DNA from 4 places in the Enterobacter sp. MGH 24 genome. Region 2 is predicted to be linked to each of the others. Evidence: predicted binding sites of a transcription regulator. Region 2 holds the regulator's gene; each other region holds the start of a gene.
The links. Region 2 encodes CRP, which controls carbon source genes, mostly activating them, when cyclic AMP is high. Its sites were predicted from a motif close to ATGTGANNNNNNTCACAT; they were not measured.

Region 1: L370_RS00090 (YfcZ/YiiS family protein) is a predicted target of CRP. The motif match lies at 1,885-1,902, and genes of this name have one in related genera.
Region 3: azuC (stress response protein AzuC) is a predicted target of CRP. The motif match lies at 2,842-2,859, and genes of this name have one in related genera.
Region 4: L370_RS13505 (YjcB family protein) is a predicted target of CRP. The motif match lies at 3,890-3,907, and genes of this name have one in related genera.

Annotation. Positions count from the first base shown of each region.
Region 1 covers NZ_KI535657.1:4,712,851-4,720,261, forward strand. Annotated here, with positions in the region: gene fadI (acetyl-CoA C-acyltransferase FadI) at 1-1,247, opposite strand, end outside; gene L370_RS00090 (YfcZ/YiiS family protein) at 1,495-1,779, opposite strand; gene fadL (long-chain fatty acid transporter FadL) at 2,152-3,435, shown strand; gene mlaA (phospholipid-binding lipoprotein MlaA) at 3,481-4,233, opposite strand; gene L370_RS00075 (formate/nitrite transporter family protein) at 4,549-5,478, shown strand; tRNA gene L370_RS00070 (tRNA-Arg) at 5,554-5,625, shown strand; gene L370_RS00065 (VasL domain-containing protein) at 5,676-7,007, opposite strand; gene L370_RS00060 (hypothetical protein) at 7,111-7,411, opposite strand, start outside.
Region 2 covers NZ_KI535657.1:1,028,009-1,035,419, reverse strand. Annotated here, with positions in the region: gene L370_RS16795 (YccS/YhfK family putative transporter) at 1-1,035, opposite strand, end outside; gene crp (cAMP-activated global transcriptional regulator CRP) at 1,093-1,725, opposite strand; gene L370_RS16805 (OsmC family protein) at 2,037-2,441, shown strand; gene L370_RS16810 (phosphoribulokinase) at 2,530-3,399, opposite strand; gene L370_RS16815 (YheU family protein) at 3,430-3,648, opposite strand; gene L370_RS16820 (hydrolase) at 3,645-4,667, opposite strand; gene mdcA (malonate decarboxylase subunit alpha) at 4,896-6,551, shown strand; gene L370_RS16830 (triphosphoribosyl-dephospho-CoA synthase) at 6,551-7,408, shown strand.
Region 3 covers NZ_KI535657.1:4,292,785-4,300,195, reverse strand. Annotated here, with positions in the region: gene L370_RS01890 (YecA/YgfB family protein) at 1-165, shown strand, start outside; gene tyrP (tyrosine transporter TyrP) at 202-1,353, opposite strand; gene ftnA (non-heme ferritin) at 1,665-2,162, opposite strand; gene yecR (YecR family lipoprotein) at 2,367-2,705, opposite strand; gene azuC (stress response protein AzuC) at 2,940-3,023, shown strand; gene L370_RS01910 (DUF2766 family protein) at 3,133-3,384, shown strand; gene L370_RS01915 (anaerobic C4-dicarboxylate transporter) at 3,427-4,770, opposite strand; gene L370_RS01920 (non-heme ferritin-like protein) at 5,163-5,666, opposite strand; gene araF (arabinose ABC transporter substrate-binding protein AraF) at 6,455-7,411, shown strand, end outside.
Region 4 covers NZ_KI535657.1:1,756,230-1,763,640, forward strand. Annotated here, with positions in the region: gene uvrA (excinuclease ABC subunit UvrA) at 1-2,703, opposite strand, end outside; gene ssb1 (single-stranded DNA-binding protein SSB1) at 2,954-3,484, shown strand; gene L370_RS13505 (YjcB family protein) at 3,547-3,828, opposite strand; gene L370_RS13500 (EAL domain-containing protein) at 4,474-6,039, shown strand; gene soxS (superoxide response transcriptional regulator SoxS) at 6,046-6,372, opposite strand; gene soxR (redox-sensitive transcriptional activator SoxR) at 6,471-6,929, shown strand; gene L370_RS13485 (glutathione S-transferase family protein) at 7,302-7,411, shown strand, end outside.

The sequences.
Region 1 (7,411 bases), 3.7 Mb from region 2:
AACCCGCCGCCACGGCGACGGAGTTCATGTAACGTTTGTGTGATCATCCTCGCCCCTGTGGCGGCAAACGGATGACCATAGGCGATAGAGCCGCCCAGCACGTTGAATTTACTCTGATCCACTTCGCCTGTGGCGTGGGCGCGGCCCAGTACATCGCGCGCGAAACGCTCGCTTGCCAGCAGCTGAACGTTTGCCAGAGTTTGCGCAGCAAACGCTTCGTGCATATCAATCAGGGTTAAATCAGCCAGCGTTAGCCCCGCGCGCTCCAGCGCCAGCGGCGTGGACCACGCCGGACCTAACAGCATGTCCTGCCAGACATCAATGGCGGTGAAGGCATAGCTGCGTAAATAGCCCAGGGGAGTGATGCCCAGCTCCTTCGCGCGGGATTCTGTCATCAGGATCACGGCAGCGGCACCATCCGTGAGCGGCGTACTGTTCGCCGCCGTCACCGTGCCGTGTTTGCGGTCAAACGCCGGACGCAGCTTTGCGTAATCCGCAAGCGTCGAGGTGCCGCGAATATTGTTATCTTCCGCGAGCGGTTCACGGTAAGGAGGAATATAGGCGGTCATGACCTCGTCGGTCAGCTTGCCTTCAGACCAGGCTTTTGCCGCAAGCTGATGTGAACGATGCGCCAGGGCATCCTGCTGTTCACGGGTAATGCCGTACGTTTTAGCCATCTGTTCTGCGGTATCGCCCATGCGCAGGCCGGTGGAGTATTCCGCGACGGCAGGTGGTACGGGCATAAGGTCGCGCAGGCGTAAACGCGAGAAGAGTTTGAGTTTCTGACCCGTCGTACGGGCTTTATTGGCATCCACCAGGATGCGCGCTAGCTTTTTACTGACCCCAATCGGCAGCACCGAAGAGGAGTCCGCCCCACCCGCAATCCCGGCGCGGATCGTGCCCGCCATCAGGCTTTCAGCGACGTTAGCCACGGCCTGGAAGCTGGTTGCACAGGCGCGGCTGACGCTGTAGGCATCCGTATGCACGTTCATCCCGGTACCGAGGACGATTTCCCGCGCAATGTTGGGCGCTTCAGGCATCTGCACGACCTGACCGAATACCAGCTGTTCGATGACCTCAGGCGGAATTTCGCTGCGAGCCAGCATCTCCCCCACTACCATTTTCCCCAGGTCGACGGCCGGTATGCCATGGAACGCCGTTGCCTGACGCGCAAATGGCGTGCGCAATCCACTGACTATGGCAATGCGATCGCCCTGACGGGTAATAAGCGGTAATGCCTGACTCATAACACTCCCCTGTAAAAAATTTTTCGCAAACATAAAGTGGTCTGACCTGATAATAGTCTTAACCATTTTTTTACATTCAGCCAATCGGGGAAACGAAAAAGTGCGAGCTAAGGCACAGAGAAGAAAAAGAAAATGCCCCTGCATGGCAGAGGCATTTGTGCGGTTTGTTGCCGGGTGGCGGCGTTGCCTTACCCGGCCTACACGATCGTAGGCCCGTGCAAGCGAAGCGCCGCCGGGCAATTAAGGATTAACGCAGGCCTAACTGGAAAATCAGCGTTTCTGCTTCGCAGGCGAAAACAAAGTCGATGTCCAGCTTCACGCCGCCTTCCACTTCGGTAAAGGTCGACTTAATTTCACACGGATCGGATTCAACATCACGCGCACGCTTGCTCAGCGCGGCCAAGGTCTCTTCCGCTTCGGCGCGGTTGGTGAACACACGGCTGTAAGACGCGGTGCAATCGGTGTTGTCCATGATGGTCCCAACATCCATACAGCAGCAAACCGGGGTTTCATCAGCACTGCATTTACTCATAGCTCAATTTCCTCTGTATTCGCGCAGCGCGCGAGATAAACACGATGCTGCTATTTTACGCCCCGGCTCGGGCTCTCTCCAGCCGTTAATGGCGCAAAATCGGATAAGTGACCAATATCACACTAAAAAATGATCTAAAACAAAAACCACCCTTTTGGGTGAGTCGCGATGGTCACAATTTTGCCAACCAGATCTCGTTTCACGAAACATGTTTGAAAATATTAATAAACAAACTTGCAACATTCCGGCTGGTCGGACCTATACTCTGGCCACTGGTCTGATTTGTCTGTCATACCTCAGACCCTACACTTCGCGCTCCTGTTACGGTATGTAACAATTATTGAATAAAAATAACTCAATGAGGTTATGGTCATGAGCCAGAAAACCCTGTTCAACAAGACTGCGCTGGCAGTCGCAGTGGCACTCGTCTCCACTTCCGCCTGGTCAGCGGGCTTTCAGTTAAACGAATTTTCTTCCTCTGGCCTTGGCCGTGCATATTCCGGGGAAGGCGCTATTGCTGATGATGCAGGTAACGCGAGTCGTAACCCTGCATTGATCATGATGTTTGATCGTCCGACATTTTCTGCCGGTGCGGTTTATATCGATCCTGATGTCAACGTTTCTGGTAAGTCGCCTTATACGGGTGCGAGCCTTAAAGCGGACAATATTGCCCCAACAGCATGGATCCCGAACCTGCACTTCGTTGCGCCTATCAATGAACAATTTGGCTGGGGTGCATCCGTAACGTCTAACTACGGCCTTGCTACCGAGTTCAATAACAACTACCCGGCAGGTGAATACGGCGGTAAAACAGACCTTACTACGCTGAACCTGAACCTGAGCGGTGCTTATCGCCTGAACGACAGCTGGAGCTTTGGTCTGGGCTTTGATGCCGTCTACGCCGATGCCAAAATCGAACGTTATGCCGGGGAACAAACCTCCAGTCTGCCAAGAAACAGCAACAAAATTGCCAGTCTTAAAGGTGATGAATGGGGCTATGGCTGGAACGCCGGCATCCTGTACGAGTTGGACAAAAACAACCGTTGGGGCCTGACCTATCGTTCTGAAGTCAAAATTGACTTCGACGGCGATTACAAGAGCGGCATCCTGACGCCTGTGAACAATCTGGTTCCAGGTGCTGGCACCACCATTCCTTGGGGAACGTCAAACCAGACCGTACCAGGCTCACTGTCGCTGCATTTGCCAGAAATGTGGGAAGTCTCCGGTTACAACCGCGTTGCACCACAATGGGCTATTCACTACAGCCTGGCCTATACCAGCTGGAGCCAGTTCCAGGAGCTGAAAGCAACCGGAACCAATGGTCAAACGCTGTTCTATAAGGACGAAAGCTTCCACGACGCCTATCGTATTGCGTTGGGTACCACCTACTACTACGATAAAAACTGGACTTTCCGCTCCGGTATCGCATTTGACGACAGCCCGGTTCCGGCAGATAAACGTTCCATTTCTATTCCGGATCAGGACCGCTTCTGGTTAAGCGCAGGCGCGACGTATGCGTTCAACGAGAATGCGTCCATCGATGCGGGCGTATCTTATATGCACGGTCAGAAAGTGACGTTCCAGGAAGGCCCTTACGAGTTTACCTCTGAAGGTAAAGCCTGGCTGTTCGGTACGAACTTCAACTACGCGTTCTAATCGCGCTGAAATCAAAAAAAGGTGAGCATTGCTCACCTTTTTTATTTACTCCGAATCGATGTCTTTTAGTTCGTTTTCGATCGCCTTCGCGTTTGGATTCTCTTCTGGCTTCAGCTTACCGCCGTTGGCAATAAAGTCATGATTCTGGAAGTACGCTTCACGTACCATAATGTACGGGTCAGAAGACTGGCGCAGCAGACCATCCGAGTCGAGCAGTTGCGCGCGAGTTTCAATCCCTTCCACCGTCCATTTACCCACCGACAGCGGCCAGGTCAGCCACGACAGAACTGGATACAGCGTATCGACCATATCACCGCCGTCATCACGCACGGTGAAGCTGCCATAGAACGGCAGATGAACGTAAGGGCCGTAGCCGACACCATAATGTCCCAGCGTACTACCAAAACGGTGCGGCTGTTCACGCTGCAGTTTCGGGTTCGCCATGCCTGCGACATCAATAAAGCCCCCCATCCCCAGAATGGAGTTCAGGAAGAAGCGGGTAAAGTGGACCATCCCCTGATACGGGTCACCCTGCAGGAAATAGTTCACCATTACCGCAGGCTCTTCGAGGTTGCTGGTAAAGTTACTTAGCCCGTTACGCGCAGGTTGTGGAACATAATCGCGCCATGCTACTGCCACCGGACGAACCACATACGGGTCCAGTACGTTGTAGTTGAAGCTATACATTGAGCGGTTAAATCCTTCGAGAGGATCGGAGCGTCCCGTTTGCTCACCGGAGCTGGCGCAGCCCACAAGCATCGTCGCGCCAAGCGCAAGCGCCGACAGCCGAAGTTTCATAAATATCTCCCTGTTCAGTATGGCTATCGTTGATTGCCATCCGTAACGGAGCCGTTGACGCTCCGTCTGTAAACGTGCAAGCGATTGTAACAGCACGTTTACCGATGTCTATGAGCACAATTACGGGCAGTAATCACCGTGACTCTGATCTCAGCATAGCCTGGCTTTTGGAATTCGTTTCGCTGCCAATTTTATAATGTCTTTGAAAGAGATGTATCACCTTTGTTGTCATTGCCGCCAATTTAAGAGCATCCCCACAGGCATCCCGATAAAAGCCGCTACGCTTAACAGAAAGATCAACCTCCGGGAGCAAATATGAAAGACGTGAATGAAGAAAAAATTGGCGAGAACACTGAGGATCTTGAAATTGAAAGCGAGGAGAAAGCGCGCGGTGAGAAGATAGAAATTGACGAAGATCGCCTCCCCTCCCGCGCGATGGCCATCCACGAGCATATACGTCAGGATGGCGAAAAAGAGATGGAGCGCGACGCGATGGCCCTCTTCTGGTCAGCTATCGCTGCCGGGCTCTCAATGGGCGCGTCACTCCTCGCAAAAGGGATATTTCATGTTCAACTCGAAGGCGTACCCGGCGGATTTTTACTGGAAAATCTCGGCTATACCTTCGGCTTTATTATTGTCATCATGGCCCGCCAGCAGCTGTTTACTGAAAACACGGTGACTGCCGTTCTGCCGGTGATGCAAAACCCCACCCTCGGCAATTTCGGTTTATTGATGCGTCTATGGAGCGTAGTCCTGCTGGGTAATATTATCGGCACGGGCATCGCGGCATGGGCGTTTGAATATATGCCGATCTTTGATGAACCCACCCGGGATGCGTTTGTGAAAATTGGCATGGATGTGATGAAAAACACCCCGGTCGAGATGTTCTCAAATGCCATCATCTCTGGCTGGATTATCGCCACGATGGTCTGGATGTTTCCTTCAGCGGGGAGCGCTAAAATCGTGGTGATCATACTCATGACCTGGCTGATTGCGCTGGCAGACACCACGCATATTGTGGTCGGCACCGTGGAAATCCTCTATCTGGTCTTTAACGGTACGCTTCACTGGAGCGATTTTTTCTGGCCGTTCGCCCTTCCGACGCTGGCGGGAAATATCTGCGGCGGAACGTTTATCTTCGCGCTTTTAAGCCATGCCCAAATCCGTAACGACATGTCGAACAAACGCAAAGCGGAGCTTAAGGCACGGGAAAATGATGATAAATCGACAAAAAAATCGACCTGAATGGTGACTCTTTGAGCAGTCAGGCGGCGATGTGCTTAACGCAAAGTGTAAATAACGCTATACTCGTGCCGCCTCGTCCCCTTAGTTAAATGGATATAACGAGCCCCTCCTAAGGGCTAGTTGCAGGTTCGATTCCTGCAGGGGACACTTTAACCTCCTCGCTTTTTCCAGCATATTCACCTGTCCGCCGCCAGCATTCACTGAGCAGAAGAACCCTGTTTTATCAGAGCATACCGCGCTGCCAGTTGTTTAAGATGCAGTTCCAGTTGGGTCTTTTCAGCTTCAGGAAGCGCATCTCCTGCAGGATACTGCGACAAACGTCTAAGTTGCTCTTCAGCCGGTATCGCATGGTTAAATGTCTGCATAGTTGAAAAAACCACGGATTTAAGCTCGCTCACCGTTATATATTTTCCTTTTTGTTCATCCAGACTACTCAGGCGATTACTCAATTGCTGAAGCTTCATCATTCCCTGATACCAGCTATTCATTGCGTCGACAGGCAATGCAGCCGCGTTAAATTTCTGCTGCCACTGCATGGTGAGCGGTTTCGCCTCATCCGGCCGCAATGTCTGGAGTTGTGCTAACAGCTGAAGGCTGTAGGAGATATTCCAGTCAGGAGGCAGTTTATCCAGTCGGGCAAGCTGCTGCTGTGTGTCTGTGACAAACGTGGCCGGTAAAGCACCTCGCTGTATTAACGCGTCTTGCTGAACAGGCGTAAGCACTTCAGGTAACGGCGCCAGCGAGGCAAAAGCCTGAGTCGTTAAGGGATCGGGCCTGGAGAGAAAGCCCCCTCCCCACGCTACGGCGATGCATACCACCAGCGTAGAACCCATCCCGGCGACAAAGGGTTTCCATAGTCTGACTGACCCGTGCGCTGTCGTACGTTCCTCGGCATTCGTCTGATTTTCCGGCTGCACAACATAGATCCATTTCACTTCGTCAATCGGTTCTGCCCTCTCCTGAGGTAATTCGCGACCGGGCATTATGATCGCATTCAAATCTGATGCGTCATTACTGCTTTCCATCCGTTCAGCACTTGAACGTATCAACGTTCGTAACGTATCGAACTGGCTAAGGTGTTTGAGCTCAAGGCGCTGGAGCACCGCACAGAGGCTGGTAAGCAACGCTTCAGCACTGTAAAGCTCACTGAGATGGCTGCTGTTGAGTGGAAGCATACGCATACGCTGTTGCAGGCGCTGGCTCAGGCCGGTAAGAATTTCCAGACGAGCGCGTAGCGTCTGCGGCCAGAAAACGTCCCACTGGTGGCTAATCAGGGCCTCCAGTATCGCCAGCCCTTCGTTCAGGCCAGCTAATCCAGACAGGTGAGTCCGGGCAAGGGTGTACCAGGCCGCAGTCTGCAACTCCACACCGTTTTGTTCAAACAGAGAGAGACAGAGTCTTTCGACATATTGCCAGTTCACATCCGGGCGAGCTGGATGCGTCAGCTTGCTGAGTTCATCGCGGAGGGCGGCGTAATCTGGCAGCGTGCGCGGGTCACCGCCGGTTTTTAGCGTTATATGTGTGGTCATCCTGGAGGGCCTGCATATCGGTGTGGTGAATTTCGTCAGTTGATCTGTAAGGCTATTTGGCGATTAAAAATGCAATGACTCATAAAAGGAATAAATGTTATCGCTATGGCAGCAGCGCTAAAATCAGACCGTAAAAAATAGCTTCATCAAATAGTTGTCCTGATCGGGATGAGGTGTCAGGGGGAGTAAAGAACCAGCCATTTACGCTCCCCACCCGCATGAACAGGCGTCCTTGAGAAATCACCTTGTCTCCGGAGCAGAAAGTTACCTCGACACAACCCGCGACGCCCTGTCCATACAGAAAGATTGGCATAAATTTGACCGCCCGGCTGTCATAGTGCAAAACGAGACCGGAGATCTCGAAAGCCCCGCCTTCAACCAGAAGATCCAGAACGGATACCGTC
Region 2 (7,411 bases):
TTTCTGCTTATCCGCCATCAGGTCGCGGGGATAAAGCGGGCGCTGGGTGCGCAGCACGCGCGCGATACGGCTGAAGTGCCAGGCGGCAAACTGGCCGACGGGGTTATCCGGATGCTGACGGGCGATTTTCTCCAGCGCGCCCAGCTGTTTATCCATGCTAAAGCGCGTCGGGTAGCGGTGATAGAGAATATCATCGGCCAGCACCCGCAGGCGTGCCGAGACGGTCTGCGCGTTCCAGCGGATCACCGCTTCGGCGTGGCTGCGCTCGACCAGCTTTTGCACCTCCTGCGGGTGGTGCAGGCTAACGGAGATATGCTCCTGCAGATCCAGCCCGACCTGGAAGGTGCGCAGCAGCCGCTTGTACTCGTGGTTCTTGTTGGCGGCGAGCATATGCAGCTGCTGATAGCACTGGCTTATCAGATCCACCACCTTTTGCTGGCGCGTCAGCAGCGGCGGTAAGGATTTCTCCGGATCGGTATGCTGGGTGAGCAGGGTGTATTTGGCTTCGCAGTAATCCGCAAGCTGCACGTAGAGCAGGCTCAGGGATTCACGCAGCGGCTGTTCCCGCCACAGCCAGAACCAAAACCAGTTAAACAGCCCGTACCATAATGTCCCCAGGGCGTAGATCAGCAGCGGCTCCCACACCGGCATATTCCCGGCGAGGCTCAGCGTGAAAATGGCCGCAATCAGCGAAGCGGGAAGCAGGCGGGCGTGCAGCGAACTGATTTCCGCCGTCACGCCGAGGGTCATGGCCAGTACGGTCAGGATCAGCGGCAGCGGGATATCCCGAGCCAGTAAAAGCTGTACGGCGAGGCTGCAGCCAGCAAACAGGCAGCCACCGATAATCAGGCGTTTAAAAAAGCGCTTATGCGGCGTGTCAAGACCGGCGATGTTGCAGCAGGCGGGCACGAGGGAAAACAGCAGGCCTTGCTGGAGGTGTCCGAGGATCAGACCTATGGCCACAGGAAGGCACAACACCAGCGTTTGCCGCAGTGCGTAGTTAACTTCCGGGTGATAGATCAGCCTGCGCCACATGGGGAGTAGAGACAAAAACGGCGTGACACCTTGCGATGGCACGCCGTTTAAGCGGAATTAACGCGTTCCGTAGACCACGATGGTTTTACCGTGGGCGGAGATCAGGTTTTGATCTTCCAGCATTTTCAGGATACGGCCCACTGTTTCACGGGAGCAACCGACGATCTGACCAATTTCCTGACGGGTAATTTTAATTTGCATGCCGTCCGGGTGGGTCATGGCGTCTGGCTGTTTCGCCAGGTTCAGCAGGGTCTGCGCGATACGGCCTGTCACGTCCAGGAAGGCGAGGTTACCCACTTTTTCTGACGTGACCTGCAGACGGCGCGCCATCTGGGAAGAAAGACGCATCAGGATGTCAGGGTTAACCTGAATCAGCTGACGGAACTTCTTGTAAGAAATTTCAGCCACTTCACATGCTGTCTTTGCACGAACCCAGGCGCTACGTTCCTGGCCCTCTTCAAACAGGCCCAGTTCACCGATGAAATCGCCCTGGTTCAGATAAGAAAGGATCATCTCTTTCCCTTCTTCATCTTTGATCAGCACTGCCACCGAGCCTTTAACGATGTAATACAACGTTTCCGCTTTTTCACCCTGGTGAATCAGCGTGCTCTTTGATGGGTACTTATGAATGTGGCAATGAGACAAGAACCATTCGAGAGTCGGGTCTGTTTGCGGTTTGCCAAGCACCATGCGCTGTTATCCTCTGTTATAAGCTGTCACCAGAGTCATCAGATGCATCCGGACTCTGGGGTTGCAATCGAATTCTTACCCATACCCTGGGAAGTCGGCTACCGTAACGTTTCGCAGCCAGTAAAGTTTGATGTCCTCTGCATACATGTGTAACGTCAATGTATTACTGTAGCATCCAGAGTGTTTTAGCATAGCTTTCGCCGCGTGTCTCCTGGTGTCTCGCTTCAGCATGATGCAGGTCGCCTTCCATTGCGAGAAATGTAACGCACGCGTAATCTGTCACCAAAAATGCAACGTTGGAGTTTAAGAATATGCAAGCGCGCGTGAAATGGGTTGAAGGTTTAACGTTCCTGGGCGAGTCCGCTTCAGGACACCAGATTTTGATGGACGGTAACTCCGGCGATAAAGCACCAAGCCCAATGGAAATGGTGCTAATGGCGGCAGGGGGATGCAGCGCAATTGACGTGGTGTCGATCCTGCAAAAAGGTCGTCATGACGTGACGGATTGTGAAGTCAAACTCACGTCAGAACGTCGCGAAGAGGCGCCACGCCTGTTCACCCATATTAACCTGCACTTTGTGGTCACCGGTAAAGAGCTGAAAGACGCGGCGGTCTCGCGTGCGGTGGACCTGTCTGCGGAGAAGTACTGCTCTGTGGCGTTAATGCTGGAGAAAGCGGTAAAAATCACGCATTCGTATGAAGTGATCGAGGCTTAAAAAACAAAGCCCGGTGGCGCTGCGCTTACCGGGCCTACAACTGCACGAACGTAGGCCGGATAAGCGAAGCGCCATCCGGCAACAGGCGTCACGCAATCTGCTTCCCTTCCATCAGTCGCTCCACCAGCGGCGTCATGATGAGCTCCATCGCCAGCCCCATTTTTCCGCCCGGCACCACTAACGTATTCATGTGCGAAATAAACGAGCCCTGCAGCATGGCCAGCAGCCAGGGGTAATCAATGCCGTCGAGGTTGCGGAAATGGATCACCACGAAGCTCTCATCCAGGGACGGGATACTTTTGGCGGCAAAGGGGTTGGAGGTGTCCACCGTCGGCACGCGCTGGAAGTTGATATGGGTGCGGGAAAACTGCGGCGTCAGGAAGTTAATATAATCCTCCATGGAGCGCACCACGGAGTCCATCACCGCTTCGCGAGAATGGCCGCGCTCGCTCATGTCACGCGTCAGCTTCTGGATCCACTCCAGGTTAACGATAGGGACCACGCCGACCAGCAGATCCACGTGGCGCGCCACGTCGTGTTGAGGGGTGACCACGCCGCCGTGCAATCCTTCGTAAAACAGGACGTCGGTGGGTTCCGGCAGCGGCTGCCACGGGGTAAAGGTTCCCGGCACCTGATTCCAGGGAACGGCTTCATCATAGGTATGCAGATATTTGCGGGACTGCCCTTTACCGCTCTGACCGTACTCGATAAAGGTTTGTTCCAGCAGGCCGAAGTCATTGGCCTCCGGGCCGAAGTAGCTGATGTGTTTACCCAGATCGCGCGCCTTACGGATGGCCATGTCCATCTCCGGACGCGTGTAGCGGTGAAAGCTGTCGCCTTCGACCTCCGCCGCACGGAGATTCAGCTGGGCGAAAATCTTGCGAAATGCGAGGCTGGTGGTAGTGGTTCCCGCACCACTCGACCCCGTAACGGCAATAACCGGATGTCTGGCAGACATAGCAACTCCCTGACTGAAAAGGGTGGAAGATCAGCCGTGAAACGCGTTGCGGGGCATGATATTGACCGTCTCATGCAGTTCTGACCACACCAGCACCACGTCGCCGCTTTTTAGCTGGCGCTTTACATCGTTGACCTTTTGCTCAAGCGAGCGTTCCTGTTCACCATAATCGGTGCCTTCACGTAATACAAAGCTTTCAATCAGATTATCGAGCGTTTCGGGAGCCAGATCCTGCCAGGGAATAATCATTTTGCACCCTCCAGATAAGGAGTCAGCCAGTCAGGAATGCGCGCCTCAAGCCACATTTTCGGGCGGCGCAGCGTGCCGCCGATAAACCCGACGTGGCCGCCGTGCTCGGTCAACTGATAGTGAACGTTGTCGGGCAGGAATTCCTGAGAGGGGATAGAGTGATGATCCATAAACGGGTCATCTTTGGCATGAATAATCAGCGTCGGCTGCGTGATCTTGCTGAGCAGCGGCATGGCGCTGCACTGACGATAATAGTCAATCGCATCGGCGAAGCCGTGGATTTTCGCGGTGATCAGGTCGTCGAACTCGCGAATACGGCGCACCTTTTTCAGCTGGCGCAGGCTGACTGGCAGGGTATCCGGGTAGGCCTTCAGCTTACGCGCCGCGTTGGCCTTCAGCAGGTTGAGCAGGTAGCGCTGATAGACGCGGGAAAAGCCTTTATCCATGTGGTAGCTGCACTGCTCCAGCATAAACGGCGCGGAGACAATGACGGCGGCATCCAGCGGGACGCTTTCACCCTCCTTGGCCAGCAGACAGGCCAGCATATTTCCGCCCAGCGAGTAGCCCACCGCGGCGGTGGGCACGGTGCCAAAGTTGTCCCGCAGCCAGTGTAAAAACCACGTCCCGTCTTCGGTTTCACCCGAGTGATAAATGCGTTTCTGACGATTCGGTTCGCCGCTGCAGCCGCGAAAATGCATCACCACGCCGAGCCAGCCGCGCGCTTTTGCCGCCTCAATTAATCCATGCGCATACGGGCTGTGCAGGCTGCCTTCCAGACCGTGAAAGACCACCAGACGCGGCTTATGGCGGGCCTGTTCCGGCGCTTCGCTCCAGGCGAGATCCAGAAAATCACCGTCTGGCAGGTCAAGCCGTTGCCAGTGTGGGGTGAACTGAACCTTGCGGCGGATCAGTCGCGGCAGCATGGTCTGCAGGTGGGGGTTAGCCACGCCGCGCATGGGCACGAACTCAGTGCTGTCTTCGGCCGCAATGTCGAAGCCTGATGGAATGATTTGGGTCATAAGGGCGATGCTGATTCTTGTCAGAAATTTACGGTACTTTCCGAATTGTACCCCGTTTAGCCTGGTTTTCCGAAACATGAACTGATCCCGATCACAAATCTTTACCTTGATTATTACTCTCAGGCTAATGATTCCGCTCTACGCTTAATTGATGCCTTTCTCACCAGAGCGCACACTTTACTCAACGTTAAGCAAATCAAAATGATTAGCTGAATCAGGAGGTTAATAATGTTATCTGGGCAAACACCCACCCGGCAATGGAACACGCGACGTAGCGAAAAAGCGCGTCGTCTGGCCTCCGTACCGGTGCAGGGCAAGGTACTGCCAACCGGCGATCTTGTCGCCATGCTGGAAAAATTAATCGCGCCTGGCGACAAGGTCGTTCTGGAAGGTAACAACCAGAAGCAGGCGGATTTCCTTTCCCGCTCGCTGGCCGAAGTGAACCCGCAAATTGTCCACGACCTGCATATGATCATGCCGAGCGTCGGCCGCAGCGAGCATCTGGATATCTTCGAGAAAGGCATTGCCCGCAAGCTGGACTTCTCCTTCTCCGGGACGCAAAGCCTGCGTATTTCGCAGCTGCTGGAAGACGGTCAGCTCGAAATCGGTGCGATTCACACCTACATCGAACTTTACTCACGCCTCTACGTCGACCTTTCGCCAAACGTGGCGCTGATTGCCGGTTTTAAAGCCGACCGCAAAGGCAACCTCTACACCGGGGCGAGTACCGAAGATACCCCGGCGCTGGTGGAAGCCGCCGCGTTCCACGACGGCATCGTCATCGCGCAGGTGAACGAGCTGGTGGACGACGAGTGCGATCTGCCGCGCGTGGATATTCCGGGCTCCTGGATCGACTACGTGGTTGTTGCGGACAAACCGTTCTTTATCGAACCGCTGTTCACCCGCGACCCGCGCCTGATCAAACAGGAACATATCCTGATGGCGATGATGGCGATCAAAGGCATCTACGCGGAACACCAGGTGCAGTCCCTGAACCACGGGATCGGCTTTAACACCGCTGCGATTGAGCTGCTGCTGCCCACCTACGGCGAACAGCTTGGCCTGAAGGGCAAAATCTGTAAGCACTGGACGCTGAACCCGCATCCGACGCTGATCCCTGCCATTGAAAGCGGCTGGGTGGAAAGCGTGCACTGCTTCGGCGGCGAGCTGGGGATGGAAGAGTACATCCGCGCCCGTCCGGACGTCTTCTTTACCGGTGCCGACGGCTCGATGCGTTCCAACCGCGCCTTCTGCCAGCTGGCAGGCCAGTACGCGGTGGATATGTTCATCGGCTCTACGCTGCAGGTTGACGGTTACGCCAACTCCTCAACCGTGACCCGCGGTCGTCTTTCCGGCTTCGGCGGTGCGCCAAACATGGGCCATGACCCGCACGGTCGTCGCCACGCCACCCCGGCCTGGCTGAACATGATCACCGAGCCGGACCCAATGCAGCGCGGTAAAAAACTCGTCGTGCAGATGGTGGAAACCTTCCAGGCGGGCGTGAAGCCAACCTTCGTGGAAAAACTTGATGCCGTTGACGTGGCGAAAGCCTCCGGCATGCCGCTGGCACCGGTGATGATTTACGGCGATGACGTGACCCACGTGCTGACGGAAGAGGGGATTGCTTACCTCTATCGCGCCAAAGATCTGGAAGAGCGTCGTGCCATGGTCGCCGCCGTCGCCGGTATCACCGACATCGGTCTGGGCGTTGATGCGAAGCGCGTGGCGGAACTGCGTCAGAGCGGCAAAGTGGTCTACCCGGAAGATATGGGGATCCGCCGCACCGACGCCACCCGCTCTCTGTTGGCAGCGGGCAGCGTGTCTGACCTCGTCGAGTGGTCCGGCGGTCTGTATAACCCACCTGCGAAATTCCGGAGCTGGTAATGAAACTTCTGCCCCAGATTCAGGTTGAAGGCGGTGCCGAATGGCTGGCGCGAACCGCCACGCAGTGTCTGATTGACGAAGCACGTTTAAGCCCGAAACCCGGTCTGGTGGACAGTCGGGGGAACGGCGCGCACCACGATTTATCCCTTGCGCTGATGGAGCGCTCCGCGCACAGCCTGACCCCCACGTTTCAGGCGCTGGCGCAGCAGAGCTGGCAGCGGCCGGCAGACATTGCGCTTCGGCAAACCGTTGGCCGTCTTGGCCGCGAAGGCGAGCAGCAGATGATGGCCGCTACCGACGGGGTGAATACCCATCGTGGCGCGATCTGGGCGCTGGGATTGCTGGTCAGCGCGGTAGCGATGCTGGGCGGTGATGCCAGGGCGCAAGACGTCGCCCGCACCGCCGCGCAGCTGGCAAAACTGCCGGACGATGCGGCGCCGAAGGTATTCAGTAAAGGCCTGCGCGCCACGCACCGCTACCGCGTGCCGGGTGCCAGAGAAGAAGCCCAGCAGGCGTTTCCGCACGTTATGCAGCGCGCGCTGCCGCAGCTTCGTCTCAGCCGGCTAAACGGCAGCAGCGAAACGCAGGCCCGGCTCGACGCGCTGATGGCGATCATGACCTCGCTCACCGATACCTGCGTGCTGTCGCGCGCCGGCATGGAGGGGCTGGACGCCATGCAGAGCGGTGCCCGTGCGGTACTGAACGCCGGAGGCTGTGCAACGGCTGCGGGCCAGCAGGCGCTGGCGAACTTAGACCGTCAGATGCTGGCGCTTAACGCGTCACCGGGCGGCGCCGCCGATCTGCTTGCCGCCACGCTGTTTCTTGACCGCGTCGAATCGCCTTATTCAAAGCATTAAGAG
Region 3 (7,411 bases), 3.3 Mb from region 2:
ATCGAAAGCATCCAGCCTGCGGCACTGCGTTTATATCAATACTGGGTTAACAACCCGCAGCAGCCGGAAGTGAAGAAGCCGACGGTGAACGGCACGAAGGTTGGTCGTAACGATCCGTGTCCTTGCGGCAGCGGGAAGAAGTTTAAGAGCTGCTGTTTGCACTGATAAAAAAAGGGGCTGATGATAGCCCCTTTTTTTTATTTAACCCACTTCCGGCAGCATCCCGGCTGCAATCAACACCTGCACCAGAATAATCACCACCCCACAGCCAAACACAACGCACAGCAGCGGTTTTCCGCCCGCCACGCGATATCCTTGCTGAGGATGCTGCTGGCGGCTTTTCCACGCCAGCAGGGAAGGGAGCAGCAGGGCCAGGATAGAGAGCGCCACCCCCGCATAGCCCAGCGCCATTACAAACCCGCGTGGGTAAAACAGCGCAAAAGCGAGCGGCGGCAGGAAGGTGATGGCCCCCGTCTGCAACCGTCCAGCCGCGGTATTGCGACGCTGGAACAGGTCGGCCAGGTAATCAAACAGGCCGAGCGCCACGCCCAGGAACGAGGTTGCCAGCGCCAGGTCGGCAAACAGGTGTACCGCCAGCTCCACGTGCGGGGAGGTGACGACTTCGCGCAGCGCCAGCAAAAAACCGTTCAGGCCAGCGTGTTGCGCCATCAGCCCAATAAAGGTTGAGGAGTCAATGCTGCCCAGCGTCACCAGCTGCCAGAAAATATAGGCGATCAGCGGGATCGCGCTGCCGATTACAAAGACGCGACGCAGCTTGCGGATATCGCCGTTCATATAGCTGACGATGCTCGGCACGCTGCCGTGGAAGCCAAACGAGGTGAAAATGACCGGGATCGCGGAAAGCGCCAGCCCTTTTTCCAGCGGCAGCGTCAGCAGGTTGACCTTGTGCACGTGCGGCGCCAGCAGCACCAGCATGATAATCAGGAAGAGAATTTTGGCGCTGAACAGAAAGCGGTTAAACAGATCGACCAGCGATGTCCCCACGCAGACCACGCCGCCGCCGATGAGCGCAAAGAAGATAGCCCCCGTCGCCGGGGTAATGTCAGAGCCAAACCAGTCGTTGACGCTGGAGGCGATAAGTTCCCCGGCGCCGCTGATATAGGCGGCGGTCAGGGCGTACATCAGGAACATCATGCTAAAGCCGGTTATCCACTGGCCGTAGCGTCCCAGATAGCGTGCCGCAAGCGAACCCAGACCGGTGTCGGCGGGCACGTGCTGGTAAACCTCAAGCAGCAGCAGGGCGGTGTAGCACATCAGCGCCCAGAGCGTGCCCAGCAGCAGCAGGGTCATGCTAAATCCCACGCCCGCGGCTGCCAGGGGCATTGCCAGCATTCCTGCGCCAATCGTCGTTCCGGCGACGATAAAAATACTTCCCAGGGTTCTGTTTTTCACGCTTTCCTCTACAACGATGCTTAACCGCGAATAAATCTGCGGCGCAGAGTAAGGCAAAAGGGGTAATTCGTCAAACCACCGTTACAAGGGGTGTAATGAAAGGTTTACGTATTGCGCTGCCGGCAATTCGACGACGTGGGGCGACGGTCAGGCGTGACGTAAACAGGGCGTACGGGGAATAAAATGGGTATTTAGATGCGGGGGAGGGAAGGTCAATTAACGCGGTGCCGGAAACCGGCACCGCGCTGAAATTAATTCTGCGTATCGAGAGTGGAAAGTTCTTTATCAATAAAGTAAAGACCTTCGCCGGATTTCCCCACCAGAGATAATTTATCCAGCACGGATTTAAACAGCTTCTCTTCTTCGTGTTGTTCAGCGACGTACCACTGAAGGAAATTAAAGGTTGGATAATCCTGGCTGGTCATCGCGGCATGAACCAGTTCGTTAATTTTCTGCGTGATCAGCTGCTCGTGCTCGTAGGTGGCGCGGAACAGTTCATCGAGAGAATTATACTCGGCAAACGGTGACGTCACGGTTTCAATGCGCGGCAGGCTGCCCGTATCCGTCAGATAATCAAACAGACGCTGCATGTGGGTCATCTCTTCCTGAGCGTGACGACGCAGAAACGCAGCCGCGCCTTCGAAGCTGTGATAGCTGCACCACGCGCTCATCTGCTGGTAGAGCAGGGATGAAAAAAGCTCAAGATTCATTTGTGCGTTGAGCTTGTCGATCATTTCAGTTTTCAGCATGGTGACGCTCCGGATTATTATTTCTGGTTCACAATGAGCGACACTATAATTTGTTATTTAATTATTTGCAAAACGTAAAATTTTTATTTTATTTATTTAAAATACGAATGGGAATAAAACGCATTGGCGATTTTTATAACCTAATAATGAGAATTGTTTTTGTTCGTAATAAAATAAACCGCCAGCACGCGCTGGCAGCTTCGATTAATACCACGGATTATTTGACTTAGGGTTAACGGCGTAGCCCATACATTTATACTGGATAGTCACGCTCTCGTTCAGGCACAAAGAGCCGCTCGTCAGGGTGCAGGTTTTAATGGGCTGACCATAGGCTGAGGCTGTGGCATACCCCATACTCTGACACGCTTTTGCCGCCGTGCCGTTATTTACATACTCATCGGAATACGCATTTTGCAGCGCTGCCTGGCCGTAGTCGAGGCGGACGATGCCGTTCGGCGCGTCGAGGCTGCTGACTTCAGCCTGGCGGTTGATACTACACCCCGCGAGCAGCAGGATTGTGCCGGCTACAATGACTCTTTTCATGGTTCGCTCTGAGTGGATGGAAATACGTTATCGTACCCGCAGATGCCCACTGCAATGCCTGGAATAGCCGGACAATCTGCCCTCACTCTTCGCAACGGGTCAAAGGTCAGCGCTTTCAGACCATGCCCTGATAGAAATGTGATGTGCATCACAAAAATGTTGATTTTTGTGATAATGGTCATATTATAAGCACGTTGACGATAAAGTTGTATAACAAGTTAATGGAGCACCATCGTGAAACTGCGCAAAATCCTGAAAAGCATGTGGGCCAATTACTGCCGCACGTTCAAAGACGTGCCGCCGGGCGCCATGTTCTGATAAAAAAACCTGCTTCGGCGGGTTTTTTTGTGCCTGCAGGCGACGAAGGGAAGATGTCAGGGGGCGTGTTTTGATACTATGGCGGCCTTTAAATAAGGAGAAAACCCCCATGTCACAAAACCTGAGCGCCGATCAGGAACTGGTCTCTGACGTTGTCGCCTGTCAGCTGGTGATCAAACAAATTCTTGATGTTCTGGACGTGATTGCGCCGGTTGAAGTGCGCGAGAAGATGTCTACGCAGCTGAAAAACATCGATTTCGCCAGCCATCCTGCTGCCGCTGACCCGGTCACGCTTCGTGCGATCCAGAAAGCCATCGCGCTGATTGAGCTGCGATTCACCCCGCAGGGTGAGTCCCACTAAAGCAGGGAAATGGGCGACGGCATGTGTCGCCCTTTGATGCGGTTAGAAGAACGTCTGGACCAGCAGGTAGCTCGCCGCGCACGCGCAGCTTACCCCAATCAGCCCTGGCAGAATAAAGCTGTGGTTGATGATAAATTTGCCGATGCGGGTCGTGCCTGAACGGTCAAATCCGATGCAGGCCAAATCACTTGGATAGGTCGGCAGGACAAAATAGCCGTATGACGCCGGGAAAAAGGCGATCAGCATTTTCGGGTCGATGCCGAGCATCAGGCCCATAGGCGCAACGGCCGTCAGCGCAGCCGCCTGGCTGTTCACCAGTTTTGACACCAGAAACAGCACAATGGCATACGTCCACGGGTGGCTTTTCACCACGCCTTCCAGCGCCAGCTTTAGCTCATCAAGATGCGCCTGGAAAAAGGTATCGCTCATCCACGCCACGCCGAACACCGAGAAGATCGCCACCATACCGGCCTTAAACACCGCACCGTTGGAAATCGCCGACGCATTGACCTTACAGGCCATCAGCATCACGGCGCCCGCAATTAACATCATCATTTGAATGACAAGGTTCATCGACAGCGCCGTCATTTTGCCTTTCAGCTCAAAGGCGGGGCGCAGTTCAGGGAATGCCCCCAGCAGGACAACCACGGCAATACCGGCAAAGAAAATCCACGTGGACCAGTAGGCCTGTTTAGGGAAACGCTGATTCATTAACGTCTCCGTACCGCCGTAGATAAACTCGCGCTGCTTAGGATCTTTCAGCTTTTCCTGAAACTCCACGTCATCAGCCAAATCTTTTCCGCGGCGTAAACTCCACAGGGCCGCAATGGCCACGCCGAAAAGCGAAGCGGGAACCGACACGGCGAGAATTTCCAGGATCCCCCACGCGTGGCCGATCCCATGCTGGGCCGCCAGGATGGAGACCAGCGACACGACGGCAACGGAAACGGGGGAAGCCGTAATCGCCATCTGTGATGCCACCGAGGCCACGGCCATGGGGCGCTCCGGGCGGATCCCTTTTTTCAGGGCGATATCCGCAATGATGGGGAACATGGTGTAGACCACATGCCCGGTGCCGCACAGAAAGGTCAGCATCCAGGTGGTGAAAGGGGCGAGCAGGGTGATGTGCTGCGGGTGTTTGCGCAGCAGACGTTCAGCAAACTGCATCATGACGTTGAGGCCGCCGGCGGTCTGCAGCGTAGCGGCACAACCAATCACCGCGAGGATGGTCAGCATAACGTCTACCGGCGGCTTACCCGGTTGCAGACCAAAGACAAAACATAAAATAAAAAGACCAATACCGCTGATTAACCCAAGCCCCATACCGCCGAAACGCGTACCCGTCAGCAGGCAGAGGAGAATAACAACAAACTCAATGGTGATCATGATGCTCCCTCGTCAATGATTATGTAACTAAATAAATCATCACACGTTGTGTGGTTAATCATTGGGAGCCAGATCTGAATTGTTAAATTTCAGCAAAAGCAGGAGGTTGGAGAGGGGAAAAGGAATCCTGCCTCAGGTGGGAGGAGGGATCCCCACAAAACAATGCCTGCACGGACGACTCCCTCTCCCTTGAGGGAGAGGGCTGTGGTGAGGGGGAACATACGGCTGTGGTGGTCATTCCGTTCACTTCATTTTCCTTGCTACTCTGTAACGACATGACCGCCGGACCAGGACATCGCTGTAAGTTATTCACTTGACTGATACAAAATTCATCGCTTCAGGTTAATAAATTCCTGGGAAACCCTCAGCCCGGTTGGAGCAGATTAAAAAACTCAGTGGTGCTGCACCGCCACAATGTCGAGCAGATGACGGTCGGTTTGCTCAGGACATAAACCCGCCTGCTGCGCATTATGGATCTCATCCGCCAGCGTCTTCAGCAGCATGCCGTCCTGCTGCTGCTCTTTGTCCATATCGCGTAAGAATTTAAGCGTCGTAATGTCCTGCTGCGCTTTGGCTTCATCGGCCAGCTTGCTGAGCGTGCTGCAGCGCTGTTCATACTCTTCAAGCGTTTTCTGAAACAGCTCTTCCAGGCAAGAGTAGTTTTCATTGATCCCATCAAGGGCTTTAACGACAGGATTTGCCCCTGCGGCTTTCAGGAAGTTAAAGACACGCATCATATGGGTGACGTTGCTTTGCGCCTGAGAGCGAAAGAATGTGGCAGATCCCGTGAGGCTATTCTCGGCACACCACGCACTTAAGTGAAGGTGCAGATTCGAGGCGTAGAACTCAAGGTTCATCTGCGCGTTAAGTTTTTGCATCATCGTTGGGGTAGCCATACTCATATCCTTATTGACTGTGGGACGTGATGTCCGTTGCATAACCTGAGCGTCAGGCAAATACGAAGAAAAGAGCAGAAATACAGATACTGCCGTGACCGAAGTCGACCGAAATTCACTTCCTGTGTTCGATATAAATAAGCATACCCTTGTCTTTGGTCTAAGAAAACTCTTAATTAGGCTGTGTTTACCATACATTACAAACTTTAATATAGTACAGAAATGCAATTAGCTAGCCATGAATTAAACATTGTTTAATGGACTGATAGTTAACGGTTTTTGTTGCTGAGATACATGGTTACTCTTTCGGAAATATTAAGTTGGAATATTACTCCGAGAAAAAGAGAAATACGGTTTAATCGTTTCGAATATATGATGTGCCAATAAAATTGCGCTAAATCAATTTCTGCGAAATAGCGGTTTTTCAGGTGACTCATGCATTTTTGATGAAAAACATATTAAACCCCTTTAACGCCAGGTGTCGTTTTGCCCGCTGAGGAGGATCAGGGATATCTTAGCTAATCTTATGGATAATTCTGCTTAACCCCATTCCATTTGTCTGACAAATCCTGCCTTTTTTATGTCATTTTTCGCTGAATTTATGTACGCAATTACTGTAATTCTGCGGTGTGATGGGGCTCTCTTATGGATGATTAATTTCCCGCTAAAACTATCACCAGCAATAACGCTTATGACGAGGTAAGCGCTAATGCCTTGTTTTAAGTCCGATTAAATAAGAAGCACGCACATATTCCCTACAGAAAAGAATGCTAAAGCTGGAGTTTACCATGCACAAATTTACTAAAGCGCTGGCGGCCATCGGTCTGGCTGCCGTTATGTCACAATCCGCTATCGCTGAGAATTTAAAACTTGGTTTTTTGGTAAAACAGCCCGAAGAGCCCTGGTTCCAGACTGAGTGGAAATTCGCCGATAAAGCCGGGAAAGATTTAGGTTTTGAAGTCATTAAAATCGCCGTGCCTGACGGTGAAAAAACCCTGAACGCCATCGACAGCCTGGCGGCCAGCGGCGCAAAAGGTTTCGTTATCTGTACCCCGGATCCAAAGCTGGGATCGGCAATCGCGGCGAAAGCGCGCGGTTACGATATGAAGGTCATCGCGGTTGACGATCAGTTCGTTAACGCCAAAGGCAAACCGATGGACAGCGTACCGCTGGTCATGATGGCGGCAACCAAAATCGGCGAACGCCAGGGCCAGGAACTCTATAAAGAGATGCAGAAACGCGGCTGGGATGTCAAAGAGACCGCGGTGATGGCTATCACCGCTGACGAGCTGGACACTGCACGTCGTCGTACTACCGGTTCAATGGACGCGCTGAAAGCGGCCGGCTTCCCGGAAAAACAGATCTACAAAGTCCCAACTAAATCCAACGATATTCCGGGGGCTTTCGACGCCGCGAACTCTATGCTGGTCCAGCACCCGGAGGTCAAACACTGGCTGGTGGTCGGCATGAACGACAACACCGTGCTGGGTGGGGTTCGTGCGACGGAAGGCCAGGGCTTCAAAGCGCCTGACGTGATCGGGATTGGCATCAACGGCGTTGACGCCGTAAGCGAGCTGTCCAAAGCGCAGGCTACCGGGTTCTACGGTTCTCTGCTGCCAAGCCCGGACGTTCACGGCTACAAATCCAGTGAGATGCTCTACAACTGGGTAACCAAAGGGGCTGAACCGCCGAAATTTACCGAAGTGACCGACGTGGTGCTGATTACCCGCGACAACTTCAAAGAG
Region 4 (7,411 bases), 730 kb from region 2:
AATCCAGTCCGCGGTTTTAATCACGTCTAGGTTATGTTCGATGACCACGATAGTGTTGCCCTGATCTCTGAGCTGATGCAGCACCTCAAGCAGCTGCTGGATGTCGGCAAAGTGCAGGCCGGTGGTCGGCTCGTCCAGAATGTAGAGCGTCTGACCGGTGCCGCGTTTTGACAGCTCACGCGCCAGCTTCACGCGCTGCGCTTCACCGCCGGACAGCGTGGTGGCCGACTGCCCCAGACGAATGTAGGTCAGGCCCACGTCCATCAGCGTTTGCAGCTTACGCGCCAGCGCAGGAACGGCGTCAAAGAACTCGCGCGCCTCTTCGATGGTCATATCCAGCACTTCGTGGATGGTTTTGCCCTTGTACTTAATCTCCAGCGTTTCGCGGTTATAGCGCTTGCCTTTGCACTGGTCGCACGGCACGTAGATATCCGGCAGGAAGTGCATCTCAACCTTGATCACGCCGTCGCCCTGGCACGCTTCGCAGCGACCGCCGCGAACGTTAAAGCTGAAACGTCCTGGCGTATAGCCGCGTGAACGCGCTTCCGGCACGCCGGCAAACAGTTCACGTACGGGCGTGAAGACGCCGGTATAGGTTGCCGGGTTAGAGCGCGGGGTACGGCCAATCGGGCTTTGGTCAATGTCGATAACTTTATCGAAATGCTCCAGACCCTGGATGTCGCGGTACGGCGCAGGCTCGGCCAGCGTCGCGCCGTTCAGCGCCGTCTGCGCAATCGGGAACAGCGTATCGTTGATCAGCGTCGATTTACCGGAACCGGACACGCCGGTGATACAGGTAAACAGGCCAACCGGCAGCGTCAGGGTGACGTCTTTCAGGTTGTTGCCGCGCGCGCCGGTCAGCTTCAGCACTTTTTCCGGATCTGCCGCCACGCGCTGTTTCGGCACTTCAATCTTGCGCTTGCCGCTCATGAACTGGCCGGTCAGCGACTCGGGTACCGCCATAATGTCCTTCAACGTGCCTTCCGCGACCACCTGTCCGCCGTGCACGCCAGCGCCCGGTCCGATGTCGATGACGTGGTCAGCCGCACGGATCGCATCTTCATCGTGCTCGACCACGATGACCGTGTTGCCGAGGTTGCGCAGGTGAACCAGCGTCCCGAGCAGACGCTCGTTGTCGCGCTGGTGCAGGCCGATGGACGGTTCATCCAGCACGTACATCACGCCTACCAGACCCGCACCAATCTGGCTCGCCAGACGGATACGCTGGGCCTCACCGCCGGAGAGCGTTTCCGCCGAGCGGGAAAGCGTCAGGTAGTTCAGGCCAACGTTCACCAGGAACTTCAGGCGATCGCCGATCTCTTTCAGCACTTTTTCGGCAATTTTCGCGCGCTGGCCGGAGAGCTTCAGGTTGTTGAAGAAGTCCATCGCGTGGCCGATGCTCATGTCTGAGATGGTCGGCAGCGCCGTGTTTTCCACAAACACGTGGCGCGCTTCGCGACGCAGACGCGTGCCTTCACAGGTGGCGCAGGAGCGGTTGCTGATGAACTTCGCCAGCTCCTCGCGCACCGCGCTGGATTCGGTCTCTTTGTAGCGGCGCTCCATGTTGTGCAGCACCCCTTCGAACGGGTGGCGACGCACGGAGGTATCGCCGCGATCGTTCATATACTTGAACTCGATGTTCTCTTTGCCGGAACCGAACAGGATCACTCTGTGCACGTTCGCGCTCAGGCTGGCCCACGGGGCTTCAACGTCGAACTTGTAGTGCTCCGCCAGCGATTTCAGCATCTGGAAGTAGTAGAAGTTACGCTTGTCCCAGCCGCGAATGGCGCCGCCCGCCAGCGACAGCTCCGGGTTTTGAATCACTCGGTCCGGGTCGAAATATTGTTGAACACCCAGGCCGTCACACGTCGGGCACGCGCCCGCCGGGTTGTTGAATGAGAACAGGCGCGGTTCCAGCTCGCGCATGCTGTAGCCGCAAATCGGGCAGGCGAAGTTGGCGGAGAAGAGCAGCTCTTCCGTTTTTGGGTCGTCCATGTCGGAGACCACGGCCGTGCCGCCAGAGAGTTCCAGCGCCGTTTCAAAGGATTCCGCCAGACGCGTGGCGAGATCGTCGCGCACCTTGAAACGGTCAATCACCACTTCGATGGTGTGCTTCTTCTGCAGCTCCAGCTTTGGCGGATCGGACAGGTCGCACACCTCGCCGTCGATACGCGCGCGGATATAGCCCTGGCTTGCCAGGTTCTCCAGCGTTTTGGTGTGTTCGCCTTTTCGCTCTTTGATGATCGGCGCCAGCAGCATCAGGCGTTTGCCTTCCGGCTGCGACAGCACGTTATCCACCATCTGGCTTACGGTCTGGGCCGCCAGCGGAACGTCGTGGTCCGGGCAGCGCGGCTCACCCACGCGGGCATACAGCAGACGCAGGTAGTCATGAATTTCGGTAATGGTACCGACCGTTGAACGCGGGTTATGCGAGGTGGACTTCTGCTCAATAGAGATAGCAGGGGACAACCCTTCAATATGGTCGACATCCGGTTTTTCCATCAGCGACAGGAACTGACGCGCGTACGCAGAGAGTGATTCAACGTAACGACGCTGTCCTTCGGCATACAAAGTGTCGAAGGCCAGTGAGGATTTGCCAGACCCCGAAAGCCCGGTCACGACAATGAGTTTGTCGCGAGGGATTATGAGGTTGATATTCTTGAGATTGTGGGTGCGGGCGCCCCGAACTTCGATCTTATCCATTCACCTTTCCCGGTTGGAACACGGATTGCCTGGTTTGTTTGAAGGACAAACGGCTGTCAGAAACGGCTAATTATGACACAATTTGACCTGTTTGAATATACAGTATTGGAATGCATTTTCTGATTGGCTGTGTAACAATGCCGAGTTGCGAGAGAACTCTGGAACGTGCTACGCAACTATCAAAGTGCAGCATGGAAATGGTACACTCGCGCGTTTACACTATTAAGAAACGTATTCAGGAGACACGAACATGGCCAGCAGAGGCGTAAACAAGGTGATTCTCGTCGGTAATCTGGGCCAGGACCCGGAAGTACGCTACATGCCGAGTGGTGGCGCAGTTGCCAACATTACGCTGGCTACTTCCGAATCCTGGCGTGATAAAGCGACCGGTGAGATGAAAGAGCAGACCGAATGGCACCGAGTAGTGCTGTTTGGCAAACTGGCCGAAGTGGCCGGTGAGTATCTGCGTAAAGGTTCTCAGGTCTATATCGAAGGCCAGCTGCGTACCCGTAAATGGACCGATCAGTCCGGTGCTGAGAAGTACACCACTGAAGTCGTGGTTAACGTGGGCGGTACCATGCAGATGCTGGGTGGCCGTCAGGGCGGTGGTGCACCAGCAGGTGGTGGTCAGAGCCAGCAGCAGGGCGGTTGGGGTCAGCCTCAGCAGCCGCAGGGCGGCAACCAGTTCAGCGGCGGCGCACAGTCACGTCCGCAGCAGCAGTCTGCTCCGGCGCCGTCTAACGAACCGCCAATGGATTTCGACGACGACATTCCGTTCTGATTTCCGAGTGCTTAAGACAAAAAACCCAGACCATGGTCTGGGTTTTTTTATTCCGTAAGGGATCAGGTAATCACCATCGGCCAGTCGGGCGGCGTGTGGCTCATCGCCTCAACCATCACCACTTTAATATTTTCCCAGACGGCGGCGATATCCAGCAGAGTGATGCCAAGCAGACCCGTTGCAAACCAGCAGGCCGCACCCAGCCCCAGCAGGGTGCTGATAACAGCAAGACCCGCATAGTCAGATTTGCGAAACTGAATGTTCAGCGTGCTGGCTAAAAACATCAGTACCGCACTCAACAAAGGCCAACGCAGAAGAACCATGCTGGTAGTAATGGTTGCCATAAAACCCATCCTCTACAAAACAGACGAACTGAATGAAACAGTGTTTCTCGTTACAAAATATGTGTGAACTATATCACGTTTGTTGATTTATTCGCCAGTATCTGTGCGATCAAAAAAGAGGATTTTATTCCTCCGGAAAGGAGAGCGGGCAGGCTGGTTGTACCTTTGGCGCTGGAGGGGGGCGGACCCACAGCGCGGCGGAAGCGCCCATCGGGCGAGTGGGGGTACCTCAAATTCGGTTTTTATAAAAGAGGGTTATTCTCAGCCGATCCTGAAAATAGTGTGGTAAAGACTGATTATTTATAAATCAACGAACACAAAAGCCCAGAGTAAATAGCATAAAACGTCATGATGAAGTTGTACTTTTTTCATGCTGTCAGACGTTTGGCTTAATCAACAATCGCCTGGTGTGTTATCTTCCCACCGCCCTTGCGGGCTGGATAATTATTTTCCTTAATTGAAACGGAACGAATACTTATAGTTTAGCTTACGGGAAAATATTATCGTCATAACGAAATTTAAGATTTTTAATACCAAAAGTCAGTTGCTAACTTCGCATGATTCATGCAACGTAATCACCTGTTTAACAAAGCATCCGGCCTTCATTACTACAGGCGTACAACATGCAGGGATATAGGGCGGGAAATGAATCGTAGCGCGCGGCGCAAAATGCTCAGGATGGTAGGGATCATCATGGTAGTTATGCTGCCGGTGATGCTTGCGCTATGGTTTGCCCAGCTACGAGCCGTGTCTGAAACAAGCGCCCAGCTACGGACATTTGCCGAACTGGCATTAGACAAAACAGAACTGGTTATTCAACAGGTTGATCTGGCCCGGAACGAGGCTAAAAAATATCAGGGTGAGCGTTGCACGCCGGGACATCGTCAATATATGCTGAACGTTGTTCGTGGCCGTCTGTTTGTCGCCGATTTAATTTACGCGGAAGGTCAGAATTTTCTTTGTTCGACCGTTTTTACACCGGATCACCCCTACGCCATTCCTGTCGCTAATTACACGCGTAAACCTGACGTCGCTATCTATTATTATCGCGATACCCCATTTTATACTGGCTATAAAATGACATATATGCAGCGCGGAAATTATGTGGTGGTCGTCAACCCGCTTTCATACAGCGAAGTCATGTCCGCAGATCATTCTCTCTCCTGGGGGGTGTACGACACGGTAACCAATGCTTTCTTTTCCGTGAGCCAGAAAGCCAATGTTTCTTTATTAAATTCGATGATTCGGGATAAGGAATCGGTATTTCAAAAAGATAATCGCTTTTATACGATCGTAACATCCCCCAAAAGACCTATTGCGGCCATTGTGTCGACATCGAATAAACGCTTTTATGAAACGCTTTATCACCAGGCGACGTTGACCCTACCGCTGGGCATGATCTGCAGCATTATTATTTTGCTGGTATGGTCTCGTACCCATCGTGAGCTCAATTCGCCGGGGCGCTTACTGCACCGGGCGCTGAACAAACGACAGCTTTGCGTGCACTATCAGCCGATTATTGATATCAAGAACAACCAGTGCGTGGGCGCGGAGGCGTTGTTACGCTGGCCCGGTTTTAACGGGCAGGTGATGAGCCCGGCGGAGTTTATTCCGCTGGCGGAAAATGAGGGGATGAGCGAGCGGATTACGGACTATGTCGTTGAGGAAGTATTCAACGATCTGGGCCATTTCCTGGCCGAGCACCCGCATCTCTATATTTCGATTAACCTGTCGGCCACGGATTTCCACTCCTCGCGGCTGATCGCCATGATTTCCGACAAGGCTCACCACTACGCCGTCCGTGCGCAGCAAATCAAAATAGAAGTGACGGAACGCGGTTTTATCGATGTGCCAAAAACCACGCCGGTGATTCAGGCTTTCCGTCAGGCGGGTTATGAAGTCGCGATTGATGATTTCGGTACCGGCTATTCGAACCTGCACAACCTCTACTCGCTGAACGTGGATATTCTGAAAATCGATAAATCGTTTATCGATACCCTAACGACCAACAGCACCAGCCACCTGATCGCCGAGCATATTATCGAGATGGCGCAAAGCCTGCGGCTGAAAACCATTGCGGAAGGGGTAGAGACGGCAGAGCAGGTAAGCTGGCTGCTGAAGCGCGGCGTCCAGTTTTGTCAGGGATGGCACTTCGCAAAAGCGATGCCGCCCCAGGAATTTATGACCTGGCAGCAGCAGCCTTTACACTGAGGGTAATTAATTCAACTGGTGGCGATAGTCGCTCGGCGTGCGGTCAAACTCGCGGCGAAACACGCGGGAAAAGGTTTGTTGCGACACATAGCCAAGATCCATCGCGATATCAAAAATGGGCCGCTGCGTTGAGCGTAGCGCCTGCGCCGCCAGCAGCAGTCTGCGCTGGCGAATGTACTCGCCCAGCGTCTGATGCATGACCGTGCGGAACATTCTCTGTAAATACCATTTCGAATAGCCCGACTTTTTAGCGACCACATCAATGTTCAACGGTTGGTCGATATGTTCATCAATCCATTCAATAAGCGTCTGAATAATCTGCTGATGCGACATAAGGTTGCCCCTCTGTAGATACAACTATCTCGGTTAATTCGTCGTTTTCTCTGCGGGGGAGTATAATTCCTCAAGTTAACTTGAGGTAAAGAGGTTTTATGGAAAAGAGATTGCCGCGAATTAAAGCGCTGTTAACCCCCGGCGAAGTGGCAAAGCGAAGCGGCGTTGCGGTATCGGCGCTCCACTTCTATGAAAGCAAAGGGTTAATTAAGAGTATCCGTAACGGGGGCAACCAGCGCCGCTATACCCGCGACGTGCTCCGCTACGTCGCGATTATCAAAATTGCGCAACGAATCGGAATTCCCCTGGCCACGATCGGCGAGGCGTTTGGCGTGCTGCCGGAAGGGCACACGCTTAGCCCGAAAGAGTGGAAAGAGCTGTCGTCCCAGTGGCGTGAAGAGCTGGACAGGCGTATCCATACGCTGGTCGCCCTGCGCGACGAGCTGGATGGCTGTATCGGCTGCGGCTGCCTGTCGCGGAGCGATTGTCCGTTGCGTAACCCCGGCGACAGGCTGGGTGAGCAGGGAACGGGGGCGCGGCTGCTGGAAGAAGATTGAGCGTGCGTGTAGCCCATTCGCCGGGTGGCGCTTAGCTTACCCGGCCTACCAAACCGTCAAATGTAGGCCGGGTAAGGCGCAGCCGCCACCCGGCAAAAAGCATTATAAAGAACTAAAGCGCCACATAAGGGCGCTTTAGTTTTTCCCGGTCTTTGTCTTTCACTCTATCCCGCTGGTTCACGGGAGGGTTTCCCCCGACATCAGCACCCCTCAGTGTCGAGCTGGTTGGGGAGGTTCCGGATTGTGCTGACACTTTAATTCTATGCAAGACCCGTTTTTTCGCCAGCGTCGCTGACCGGTTTTTAGCCGAATTTTTTTCGCGGTGTTGTTCAATTTTCTATAGTTAAAAAGTATGAATAACAGGAGAAAACCATGCTCACGGTACACCACCTTAACCAGTCACGCTCGCACCGCGTGATTTGGGCGCTGGAAGAACTCGGCCTGCCTTATGAGATCGTTCACTACCAGCGCGAAAAGAACAT